Regions from separate parts of the Bacillus sp. FJAT-45066 genome, predicted to be linked through region 1. Evidence: a T-box and tRNA genes for the amino acid it is inferred to sense, from the RefSeq annotation. Region 1 holds a T-box; the other holds one or more tRNA genes.

Region 1 (6,193 bases):
AGTGATTTCTCCGCTGCGTAAATGAGGTCCATAAGTTTGAACCCATGTGTAACCTACTATCTTTCCATCATATATCGCTACGGGAAGAAAATAAGCAGTATTTGTTACTATTAACTCAAATCTTTCTTTTGTGTTTTCTTCAGAATCTGTTTTACCAATTTCTTTCAATAGCGGCCAAAGCTCTTCCCAATCTGCTAGCGTAGCACGTCTCGTACAAATTCGGTTGTCCATTTTCTAACTCCTAACTTTTGCTTTTTGCTTAAAGCTATCAACATCATAACCTGCTTTTATCATTTCATCTTCAGCTTCATTAACGATGATATCCTTTAAGCATGTGAGCGTCTCGTCAAAGTTCACATGTTTGCCAAGAAGAAACGTCATTTCAAATTCTATTTCTAGCCAAGTGTCAATTCCGGCTTCGTTATGTTGAAGTTGTGCTTCCAATTTATCAAGGGCATTGGCTACTTTGGCCTCGAAAGTTTGTTTTTCTTCAAATTCATGCCAAAGCATAAATAGGTGCTCACCAACTTCAGAAGGTAGACTGTCTCTAATTTCTATAATGGCAGCCAGTTCTTTTTGCCTTTTGGACTCAACTGTACTTTGGGAAGTGAGGGTGTCAAAGGCAGGGACATCACCAGCAATCGCTTCGATGATATCGTGGATTGAAATCATCTTCAACAACTTTTCCATCTGAACTTTTTGGCTCAAATAAGGCTCGAGTAAAATCGCCATAAATGCAACGCGCCACGTATGCTCTGCAACACTTTCATGACGACCGTTGGATAACCAACTATGTCGCATTTCCATTTTTAATTTTTCTCCAAGCTTTATCATCGAAAGAATTTGTTGCAACGGTGAAATAGAATCTACTTTTCTCGTACGTTCCAGTTCATCCGAATAGTAGCGAACTTTCTTATTATGAACGGTAGCATATTCTATTTCTCTTTTTGTAGACTCTCCAATGTAGCCGCATACATCGATAACAAAAATTTCATCGGATAAATCTATTTTCTTAAAATGTAACTCACCGAAAAGTTTTGCTTCTTCAACGGTAACTTGTTTTCCTTCACTTTTTTCAAAAAATCCAACACTGAAAACAGCATATCCTTGCTTCGTTAAATAGTCGTTCGCTTCCTCGAACTGCGCTTTAAATCTTGTAGAACCACACAACGTAACAACTTTCATCCTTTTCCCACCAATTCTATTAATATATAGTATTAGTATAACAAGAAATTTCTAGAGTCGTTTAGAAAAATAATACAGCACGTACAAGAAAATATAGAAGGTGAAGATAAAATGAAAATCCGTTTTGTAAAAAGTTCAGATTATGAAACAATATCTCTATTAATCAACGAATGGTGGGGAGGAAGAAATATGTCCGACATGCTACCAAAGTTATTTTTTGGTCATTTCACCAATACTAGTTTTATTGCAGAAAAGGACGGAGTAATTGTTGGTTTTCTGATAGGTTTCCTATCCCAATCTCAACCTGAAGAAGCCTATATTCATTTTGTTGGAGTACATCCTGATTACAGAAAACATCAAATTGGTAAAGAACTCTACCATCAATTTTTTCATGTTGTAAAAGGAAATGGCAGTAACGTTGTTCGATGTGTTACGTCTCCAGTAAACAAAGTGTCCATTGCTTATCACACTAAAATGGGATTTGAAATCGAAATTGGCGATTCAAAAGTGGATGGGATTGAAGTCCATTCAAATTATGATGGCCCAAATCAAGACAGAGTACTTTTCATAAAACATTTGAATTAATATCTACATGCGAGCAGGTGAGACAAGCAGGTTTCCTACATCAACTTTAGATATAAAACGAAGATAATGAATGAGGGATTAAATTGATTAAAAGAATTGATATTACTGAAAGAGATAACGCTGAGAGTGTTTTAAGAGTTCAAATACCTTCTTATAAAGTAGAGGCTAAGATAATTGGTTCATATGAGATACCGCCACTAAAAGATACAGTTGCTAGTTTACAACAATGCGGTGAAACATTTTTTGGTTATTACTTAAATGAGGAATTGTGCGGAGCCATTTCAATAAAAGTAGAAAAAGAGGAATTGGATATACATAGGTTAATTGTACACCCAAACCACTTTAGAAAAGGAATAGCACAATCTCTATTAGATTACCTGGAAAACAATTTTGAGTTTGAAACAATAAAAGTAGCGACAGGATCTAAAAACTATCCAGCAGTTACATTTTATAAAAAAAACGGCTTTCAAATGAGGAACGAAGTTTATGTAACCGAAAACTTATCACTTACTTTTTTTGAGAAAAACTAAATATCTTAATGGAGGATAAATTAATGGATTTACTTAAACAAAGGATATTACAGGCCATGAAGTTAACATATGATTTTTACAATTATATTGATGGGGTTTGTTTAACTATGAAAATTTCTAATGTACCTTCTAATACAATTGGGGATCAGGCATATTGTTTGATCGGAGCGAGAGAAAGTTATTTAAAAGCATTGAGAGTTGGAGAATGGGCTGGGTTTGATTGTAGCCTAAATGACAATAAGGATAAGGCATTAATTTTGAACAAACTAGAAGAAACGTATACTAATATACAACGTTTTTTTCATGAACCAACTAAGGAAGATAGGAATATGAATCTGTTAATTGACCTATTAGAACACGAGGTGCAGCATCATGGTCAGTTAATTCGCTATGCTTATGCTAATAAAATGGACTTCCCTAAGAGCTGGAATGAACGCTATACAGTTTAAACTCGATATGAAATGTTAGCCCGAGAGCAGCAACACCAAATTTATGGAGCGGGGGAACTGATTATGATTTTAGACGATGCAGTAGACGCGATAGCAAATAGCCTTATACAAGACAAAAGGGTCCAGTCCATCTTTTTAAAAGGTTCGATGGGGCGGGGTGAGCAGGACGAGCATTCAGATATAGATATGTACTGTCTAGTAGATGAAGAAGATGTAGAGGAGTTTAATCAAAGTAGAATCGGGCACTTAGAGTCTTATACCAAACTACTTTTTCACGATGAAATATTTATTGTGGCTCCGCAAATCCTGGCTGTCTACGAGAACTTCGTACATGTGGACCTGTTTACGGTAACAGAACCAACATATATAGAAAAAGATTACATAAAAGTCCTTTACGATCCAGCCAATAAGCTAGAGAAATTTAAGCAAAATCAGAATTTAACCTTATCAAAAGAGGAGTTTCAAGACGCAGTGGATGATATTGCGTGGTTTATGTTCCAGTATAAAAAGTCTTCTGCACGAGGAAATGATATATGGTCGGTTAATATGCTGCATCATGTTATGACGAATCTATCAAGAGTATTACTCCACAAATATAATCCAAACAAGGCACAATTGGGGTTGAAAACCATGGAGGCCTCTCTTCCAGAAGAGGTAGTTCAATATACTAAATTAATCTATGAAACTATTACACCGAAAAAACACAATGAGGCAGTTAAACTTATATGTAATCTATTAACTAATGAGTCTCAATGGATTTTCGAAGAGGTGGCTAAGCCTGATAAAATAAAGCCGTTGTGGGAGCGGATAATTGATGCAAATATATGAAAGTGAGAGAGGGTGTTGAGAACAAGTTTTACTATAGAGGGAAAATAACTAGAACAGTTGGAATTTTGTGTTTAGATAAATGTAAGATTATCGAAAGGTGTAAATAGTTTCCAAAAAAGTGTTGACTTTAAGTCACAATTTGAATAAACTATCGTTAATTATCAAATAAAGGCTTTGAAGAGAAAAAGTAGAATGAAATGGTTTTTCACCAGAGAGCTTCGGTAGCTGAAAAGAAGCAAAAACCTTCGTTTGAACAATGGTCTCTGAGCTTCGTACTGAACATACTTATGTATAAGTAGGATACGACGAGTTTTGGCACTCGTTATCAATGTCACAGTATAAGAGTAAGATAAGTTAGTTACTCCGTACTCGTTGAGGCAAATAGTGTGAGCTATTTGCGAATTAAGGTGGTACCGCGTGGAGATTCAAACCTCGTCCTTAACTATTACAGTTAAGGCGAGGTTTTTTTGTTGTCAAAAATTAATTTTTATTAGGGGGTACTATGTATGAGTATTTTTATTGGCGGTGCATGGGCTTATGCTAATGGATCTTTGCATCTTGGTCATCTTTCAAGTTTGTTACCTGGTGATATTTTAGCGAGATATTATCGCTTAAAAGGAGAAAAGGTTTTATATGTATCGGGAAGCGATTGTAACGGAACACCAATTACAGTCAGAGCAAAACAAGAAGGTGTTTCTCCGAAAGTGATTGCAGATCGTTATCATAAAGAGTTTGAAGAATGTTTTTTAAAACTAGGTTTCTCCTATGATACCTATACAAGAACGGATACCGAACACCATCACAAAATTGTTCAAGAAATATTTTTAGAGTTACTAGAAAAAGGACTGATTTACAAAAAAGAGGTGGAACAAACGTATTGTGAACATTGTAAACAGTTTTTACCCGACCGATATGTTGAAGAATATTGTCCTTTTTGCAAGGATCCTTGCCGTGGAGACCAATGTGATAACTGTTCAACCATATTAGAACCGCTTGATCTACTTGAAAGGAAGTGTAAAATTTGTGGGAACGAACCTACTACAAGATTAACAGAGCATTTTTACTTTTCTTTAAACTCATTTCAAACTGTGCTAGAAAAGTATACTCAAAAAGCGGAAGAAAATAGTCTTTGGAGGGAAAATGCTATTTCACTAACGAAACGCTACTTACAGGAAGGATTGCAAGATAGAGCAGTTTCTAGGGATTTGCCAATTGGAGTAAGTGTTCCAGTTGCTGGTTATGAAGATAAGAAAATCTACGTTTGGATTGAGGCGGTATCAGGCTACTACACAGCAAGTAAACTATGGATGAAAGACACTAATAAAGATGATTCTCCGTTTTGGAATCCTACTGCTAAATCCTATTACGTACACGGAAAAGACAATATACCATTTCATTCGATTATATGGCCTGGAATTCTTGCTGGCCTTGGAAAAGACCCGTTACCAACACACATTGTTTCAAATGAATATTTAACTTTAGAAAAGAAAAAATTATCAACAAGTAAAAATTGGGCTGTGTGGGTTCCAGATATTTTAGAAAGATATGAACCAGATTCCATACGGTATTTCTTAACAATCAATGCACCAGAGAAGCGAGATGCTGATTTCTCTTGGAAGGAATTCGTTTATAGCCACAATAGTGAATTATTAGGAGCCTATGGCAACTTTGTAAACCGCACATTAAAGTTTATAGAAAAGTCATTTGATGGAGCTATACCAGAAAAGGATGTTACTTTGAGTATTCAAGAAAGAGTTAATCGCCTCTACAAGGAAGTGGGTCATTGTATTGAAGGTGCTTCCTTCAAACAAGGTTTGGAAAAAATATTTGGGGTTGTTAGATTTTCAAATAAATATTTTGATGAACAGCAACCATGGAAACAAATAAAGGATGATACGGAGGCTTGTAAAAATACTTTAGCAAATTGTGTTTATCTTATTGCAAATTTAGCTCATATCCTTACACCGTTCCTTCCTTTCTCAAGCAGAAAAGTTAAGGATATGATAAACACAACAGAAACCGAATGGAAAGCGTTTCTAGTGAAATCAACACACATTACAAAGGTGGAACCGTTGTTTGAACGAATCGAGACAGCTAGAATTGAAGAAGAGCTTCAAAGCTTAAACAATCAAACTATAAAAGAGTAATTTGGAAGCATATATAGAGTATTATAAGTTTTTAGCATCAGCTAAAAGGTAGTAGAAGTGATAACTTTGTAATTAATTTTCATTAAACATAAAATCATCAACATGATATAATCCAATCATAAAAAGTTGCAAGATCAGGTAGGTTATCTAATGAAAATATACGCACTTAAAAAGCAATTTAAAGGATATAAAAAAGGAACAGAGTTCTACTTAGTGGCTGAATCAGAGTTCATTGGGGTTAAAGAGTTTGTATTGAGAACAAGAGATTTAACAAGTAGTGTTTCTATTAATGAAAGTGAAATTCTTAAAAATTTTACCTTGATAAAATATACTGATAACGAAACTTCTTAAATTATAGGTGTAAGAATTGGAGAAGAGCTCTTTTACGGAATTTATTTTACTAAGAAGAGAAAAGGTGAGAAGTATTTAATTGTGAATGAACAGAAAAAGGCGTATCAAATTAATTAGA
Region 2 (6,193 bases), 1.7 Mb from region 1:
AGTATACGTTAAGTGGAAAAGGATGTGGAGTTGCTTAGACAACCAGGATGTTGGCTTAGAAGCAGCCACCATTTAAAGAGTGCGTAATAGCTCACTGGTCGAGTGACTCTGCGCCGAAAATGTACCGGGGCTAAACGTATCACCGAAGCTGCGGACTGTTCTTACGAACAGTGGTAGGAGAGCGTTCTAAGGGCGTTGAAGCTAGACCGTAAGGACTGGTGGAGCGCTTAGAAGTGAGAATGCCGGTATGAGTAGCGAAAGATGGGTGAGAATCCCATCCACCGAATGCCTAAGGTTTCCTGAGGAAGGCTCGTCCGCTCAGGGTTAGTCAGGACCTAAGCCGAGGCCGAAAGGCGTAGGCGATGGATAACAGGTTGATATTCCTGTACCACCTTCACTCCGTTTGAGCAATGGGGGGACGCAGGAGGATAGGGTAAGCGCGCTGTTGGATATGCGCGTCCAAGCAGTAAGGCTGAGAAGTAGGCAAATCCGCTTCTCATAAAGGCTGAGCTGTGATGGCGAGGGAAATTTAGTACCGAAGTTCCTGATTTCACACTGCCAAGAAAAGCCTCTAGCGAGGAGAATGGTGCCTGTACCGCAAACCGACACAGGTAGGCGAGGAGAGAATCCTAAGGTGAGCGAGAGAACTCTGGTTAAGGAACTCGGCAAAATGACCCCGTAACTTCGGGAGAAGGGGTGCTCTGTTAGGGTGTTAAAGCCCGAGAGAGCCGCAGTGAATAGGCCCAGGCGACTGTTTAGCAAAAACACAGGTCTCTGCGAAGCCGCAAGGCGAAGTATAGGGGCTGACGCCTGCCCGGTGCTGGAAGGTTAAGGGGAGAGGTTAGCGCAAGCGAAGCTTTGAACCGAAGCCCCAGTAAACGGCGGCCGTAACTATAACGGTCCTAAGGTAGCGAAATTCCTTGTCGGGTAAGTTCCGACCCGCACGAAAGGCGTAACGATCTGGGCACTGTCTCAACCAGAGACTCGGTGAAATTATAGTACCTGTGAAGATGCAGGTTACCCGCGACAGGACGGAAAGACCCCGTGGAGCTTTACTGTAGCCTGATATTGAATTTTGGTACAGCTTGTACAGGATAGGTAGGAGCCTGAGAAGCCGGAGCGCTAGCTTCGGTGGAGGCGTCGGTGGGATACTACCCTGGCTGTATTGAAATTCTAACCCGCACCCCTAATCGGGGTGGGAGACAGTGTCAGGTGGGCAGTTTGACTGGGGCGGTCGCCTCCTAAAGAGTAACGGAGGCGCCCAAAGGTTCCCTCAGAATGGTTGGAAATCATTCGTAGAGTGTAAAGGCACAAGGGAGCTTGACTGCGAGACCTACAAGTCGAGCAGGGACGAAAGTCGGGCTTAGTGATCCGGTGGTTCCGCATGGAAGGGCCATCGCTCAACGGATAAAAGCTACCCCGGGGATAACAGGCTTATCTCCCCCAAGAGTCCACATCGACGGGGAGGTTTGGCACCTCGATGTCGGCTCATCGCATCCTGGGGCTGTAGTCGGTCCCAAGGGTTGGGCTGTTCGCCCATTAAAGCGGTACGCGAGCTGGGTTCAGAACGTCGTGAGACAGTTCGGTCCCTATCCGTCGTGGGCGCAGGAAATTTGAGAGGAGCTGTCCTTAGTACGAGAGGACCGGGATGGACGCACCGCTGGTGTACCAGTTGTCTTGCCAAAGGCATAGCTGGGTAGCTACGTGCGGACGGGATAAGTGCTGAAAGCATCTAAGCATGAAGCCCCCCTCAAGATGAGATTTCCTTTAGCGCAAGCTAGTAAGATCCCTGAAAGATGATCAGGTAGATAGGTTCGAGGTGGAAGCGTGGCGACACGTGTAGCTGACGAATACTAATAGATCGAGGACTTAACCAAATTAGAACGATACAATCACTTTCTTGATATGAAAATATGTTATCTAGTTTTGAAGGAATATAAAAAAAGTGTGAAAAAACACTTGATTTTCTTCAAAGATATATTATAATAATATTTGTCTTTGAAAAATGTCTGGTAATGATGGCGAAGAGGCCACACCCGTTCCCATACCGAACACGGAAGTTAAGCTCTTCAGCGCCGATGGTAGTTGGGGGCTGTCCCCCTGCGAGAGTAGGACGTTGCCAGGCTATATATCCTTTATTCCACCATAGCTCAGCGGTAGAGCATTCGGCTGTTAACCGAAGGGTCGTAGGTTCGAATCCTACTGGTGGAGCCATTATGGAGAGCTGTCCGAGTGGCCGAAGGAGCACGATTGGAAATCGTGTAGACGGTCAACGCCGTCTCAAGGGTTCAAATCCCTTGCTCTCCGCCATTCTATCTAATATAACGGCCCGTTGGTCAAGCGGTTAAGACACCGCCCTTTCACGGCGGTAACACGGGTTCGAATCCCGTACGGGTCACCAAACTTTTTTTCAATGTAAAGAACTAGCCTTTATATGGAGGATTAGCTCAGCTGGGAGAGCACCTGCCTTACAAGCAGGGGGTCGGCGGTTCGATCCCGTCATCCTCCACCAAGATTTTTTCACGCTAGTGAAAATAATCTTCCTTTACTCACGCTAGTGAAATTAACTACCTATAATATTATCGCGGGGTGGAGCAGTCTGGTAGCTCGTCGGGCTCATAACCCGAAGGTCGTAGGTTCAAATCCTGCCCCCGCAACCAAGGTCCCGTGGTGTAGCGGTTAACATGCCTGCCTGTCACGCAGGAGATCGCCGGTTCGATCCCGGTCGGGACCGCCATTTTAAACTACTTGTTGTATTTGAGGGTTAAGAGAAGCAAGGAGTTCGAGAAACAAACAAACGAACATCGGAGCGTATTATACATACGTTAGGATGTGAGTGAGTGAAGTTGACGAAGAAATTAGAAGCTTATCGCAAACCGAATAAGGCTCGGTAGCTCAGTTGGTAGAGCAATGGACTGAAAATCCATGTGTCGGCGGTTCGATTCCGTCCCGAGCCACCACTTATTTTAATATAATAATGCCGGTGTAGCTCAGTTGGTAGAGCAACTGACTTGTAATCAGTAGGTCGTGGGTTCGACTCCTATCGCCGGCACCATTAAGTCGGAGGGGTAGCGAAGTGGCTAAACGCGGCGGACTGTAAATCCGCTCCTTTGGGTTCGGCAGTTCGAATCTGCCCCCCTCCACCACTTATTTTTATAAAAACAGTAACATTTTTAATCATAGGGGCATAGTTTAACGGTAGAACAGAGGTCTCCAAAACCTCCGGTGTGGGTTCGATTCCTACTGCCCCTGCCAATAAATTTTAATATGGCGGGTGTGGCGAAGTGGTTAACGCACCTGATTGTGGTTCAGGCATTCGTGGGTTCGATTCCCATCATTCGCCCCATAAAATTTATAAAACAACCTAATAAAGATAGATAGATATATATGAAATACTTCATTGGGCTATAGCCAAGCGGTAAGGCATCGCACTTTGACTGCGACATGCGTTGGTTCGAATCCAGCTAGCCCAGCCATTTGCGGAAGTAGTTCAGTGGTAGAACACCACCTTGCCAAGGTGGGGGTCGCGGGTTCGAATCCCGTCTTCCGCTCCATTTATTTTATTAGGCGGCATAGCCAAGTGGTAAGGCAGAGGTCTGCAAAACCTTTACCACCGGTTCGAATCCGGTTGCCGCCTCCACTATATTGCCAACACTTAACCCTTGCCGGGGTGGCGGAACTGGCAGACGCACAGGACTTAAAATCCTGCGGTAGGTGACTACCGTACCGGTTCGATTCCGGTCCTCGGCACCAAGCTTTTTTCGCTAAGCGAAAATAAGCATCCTAAAAAACAAACTTATTACTTAACTATAAGATACTGTCAAGCCGGTGTGGCGGAATTGGCAGACGCGCGCGACTCAAAATCGCGTTCCTTCTGGAGTGTCGGTTCGACCCCGACCATCGGTATCATGAACAACATTGTAACAGGTCTAAAACCTGTTATATATTTTTGTCAAATAGTCGACAAATTTCGACAAAATATGCGGGTGTAGTTTAATGGTAAAACCTCAGCCTTCCAAGCTGATGTCGTGGGTTCGATTCCCATCACCCGCTCCATACATATTAACCAACGCAGTGTTTCGTTTTTATAAACGAAGTATTGCGTTTTTCCATATGTAAAAGAATACTTTGAAGAACTAGTATGATCAGAGATAAATAAAAAGGAGAAGGAAGTAATTCCTTCACAGATTATGAAATAATACTAACTTCATATGTACCACCATGAACTTGTTGAAACATACTAGCAATGCTATTAAGCATGTTTCTGGCTTCAGAAGTATTCATAGAAGGTTTTAAGTATATAACATGAATAGCTTGTCTTGTTTCAGAAGTTACAGGTGTTCTTTTACTATCAATAAAAGGACTACCAAAAGGGCCAACCTGATCAACGCTATGTATTAAGTTTTGTAGATTAACTATGTTCCCATTCAACCCCTCGTAAGTTTCATTTCCGGTTCCAATACTAAATTCAACATTTCCTATGATTTTATTTAAATCATAAATACCAAATGGAATTTCATATTTAAGGGAGAAAAAGTTATTTAGGTCTACAGAAGAATTTATAGAAGGTAAGAATTGCGCCTTTTTCAATCTTCTATATAATGCTTCTACGGAAGGACGATAACGGTTCGGGTCTTTACCTAATTGTTTGAAAAGCTTTCTCCATTCTTGAACACCAGAAATAGAGGTAACTTCTTGCTCAAGCAAGTCTAAGTGACAAGATTCCTGAAATAACCTTATCCTACCTTTGAGCATTTGGGGAGAATCAGAAATTGTGATATCTTCATAATGTATGATACCAATCTTAAAATCAGGTAAAATATTTTTTATAGATGAATTTATGTTGAATTGCAAATGGAAACATCCTTTCAAATTAATTGTTTCAATAAACGAATTGTAATGAAGAAATTAACTCCACTTAAAGTTTATCATAAGTTTTCACTACATTAAAAATAAGGAGGTGTAGGTTATGAATATTTCTATATTAAAAGACGAGATTGTAAAATATAGTAAAGAAATTGGAATTGATAAAATTGGGTTTGCTAGTGCATCGCCATTTAGTGAACTAAAAGAACGATTAAAAATTCAGCAAGAAAATAAGTTTCAATCAGGCTTTGAAGAAGAAGATATAGAGAAAAGATCAAATCCAGACATTTTACTTCCAGGTGCAAAATCTATCATTGCCATTGCATTAGCTTATCCTTCTAAAATGAAGAACGCACCTCGAAGTACAAAAGAGGATCCTAGAGGCATTTTTTGTAGAGCATCGTGGGGCAAAGATTATCATCACATATTACGTGATCGTATGGAAAAGTTAGAATCTTTTTTAAAGGAAAAAGTTCCTCAAGTAATGTTAAAATCTATGGTTGATACTGGAGAACTATCCGATCGAGCTGTTGCTGAGCGTGCGGGTATAGGATGGAGTGCCAAAAACTGTTCGATTATTACGCCTGAATTTGGTTCTTACGTTTACTTAGGAGAAATTATTACAAATATACCTTTTGAAGCGGATAAGCCAATAGAAGACAATTGTGGAGAGTGTAATAAATGTGTGGAAGCATGTCCTACTGATGCACTTGTTCAAGGTGGACAATTGGATTCGAATAAGTGCATTGCCTTCCTAACACAAACAAAAGGATTTCTTCCTGAGCAATATCGTAAAAAGTTAGGTAATAGACTCTATGGTTGTGACACTTGTCAGACTGTTTGTCCTGAAAATAAAGGAAAAGACTTCCACCTTCATGTAGAAATGGAACCAGATCCAGAGCTAGCAAAACCAAAGTTAAAACCGTTGTTAACTATTTCAAATCGAGAGTTTAAAGATAATTTTGGACATGTATCCGGTTCTTGGCGAGGAAAAAAACCAATACAACGAAATGCCATTATAGCACTTGCGCATTTTAAAGATGAATCAGCCTTACCTATTTTATATGAGCTACTATTCAAAGATACTAGGCCAGTAATCCGTGGAACCTCTGCTTGGGCAATAGCAAAAATAGGTGGTTTTGAAGAAATAGAAAATCTTCAAAAAGCATTACTAGTGGAAAAAGAAGAGAAAGTCTTAGAAGAAATTACAAACGGTATTTCTATCATTAAAAATAAGCAATGAACTAAGTCAAAGAGATGTATTTAACATCTCTTTTTTCTTTACATCAAACTCATACGTTTCACATGTAATACATGTTTCCTTCAT

Evidence for each region. A T-box is a leader RNA that pairs with one kind of tRNA and senses whether it is charged. The one in region 1 lies ahead of metG (methionine--tRNA ligase), so its partner is inferred to be a tRNA-Met.
Region 2: it encodes a tRNA-Met, which carries the amino acid that the T-box ahead of metG (methionine--tRNA ligase) is inferred to sense. The anticodon was not compared.

What each region holds. Positions count from the first base shown of each region.
Region 1 is NZ_NISQ01000001.1:685,190-691,382, forward strand. It holds gene CDZ92_RS03465 (GNAT family N-acetyltransferase) at 1-231, opposite strand, end outside; gene CDZ92_RS03470 (HD domain-containing protein) at 235-834, opposite strand; gene CDZ92_RS03480 (GNAT family N-acetyltransferase) at 1,297-1,770, shown strand; gene CDZ92_RS03485 (GNAT family N-acetyltransferase) at 1,854-2,300, shown strand; gene CDZ92_RS03490 (hypothetical protein) at 2,324-2,749, shown strand; gene CDZ92_RS03495 (nucleotidyltransferase domain-containing protein) at 2,813-3,577, shown strand; T-box leader at 3,743-4,020, shown strand; gene metG (methionine--tRNA ligase) at 4,084-5,724, shown strand; gene CDZ92_RS03505 (hypothetical protein) at 5,875-6,075, shown strand.
Region 2 is NZ_NISQ01000001.1:2,363,718-2,369,910, reverse strand. It holds rRNA gene CDZ92_RS12085 (23S ribosomal RNA) at 1-1,877, shown strand, start outside; rRNA gene rrf (5S ribosomal RNA) at 2,009-2,125, shown strand; tRNA gene CDZ92_RS12075 (tRNA-Asn) at 2,140-2,214, shown strand; tRNA gene CDZ92_RS12070 (tRNA-Ser) at 2,219-2,310, shown strand; tRNA gene CDZ92_RS12065 (tRNA-Glu) at 2,327-2,401, shown strand; tRNA gene CDZ92_RS12060 (tRNA-Val) at 2,437-2,512, shown strand; tRNA gene CDZ92_RS12055 (tRNA-Met) at 2,584-2,660, shown strand; tRNA gene CDZ92_RS12050 (tRNA-Asp) at 2,662-2,737, shown strand; tRNA gene CDZ92_RS12045 (tRNA-Phe) at 2,885-2,960, shown strand; tRNA gene CDZ92_RS12040 (tRNA-Thr) at 2,980-3,055, shown strand; tRNA gene CDZ92_RS12035 (tRNA-Tyr) at 3,063-3,146, shown strand; tRNA gene CDZ92_RS12030 (tRNA-Trp) at 3,182-3,255, shown strand; tRNA gene CDZ92_RS12025 (tRNA-His) at 3,271-3,346, shown strand; tRNA gene CDZ92_RS12020 (tRNA-Gln) at 3,402-3,476, shown strand; tRNA gene CDZ92_RS12015 (tRNA-Gly) at 3,480-3,554, shown strand; tRNA gene CDZ92_RS12010 (tRNA-Cys) at 3,567-3,640, shown strand; tRNA gene CDZ92_RS12005 (tRNA-Leu) at 3,665-3,753, shown strand; tRNA gene CDZ92_RS12000 (tRNA-Leu) at 3,825-3,906, shown strand; tRNA gene CDZ92_RS11995 (tRNA-Gly) at 3,983-4,056, shown strand; gene CDZ92_RS11990 (B3/B4 domain-containing protein) at 4,189-4,854, opposite strand; gene queG (tRNA epoxyqueuosine(34) reductase QueG) at 4,970-6,109, shown strand.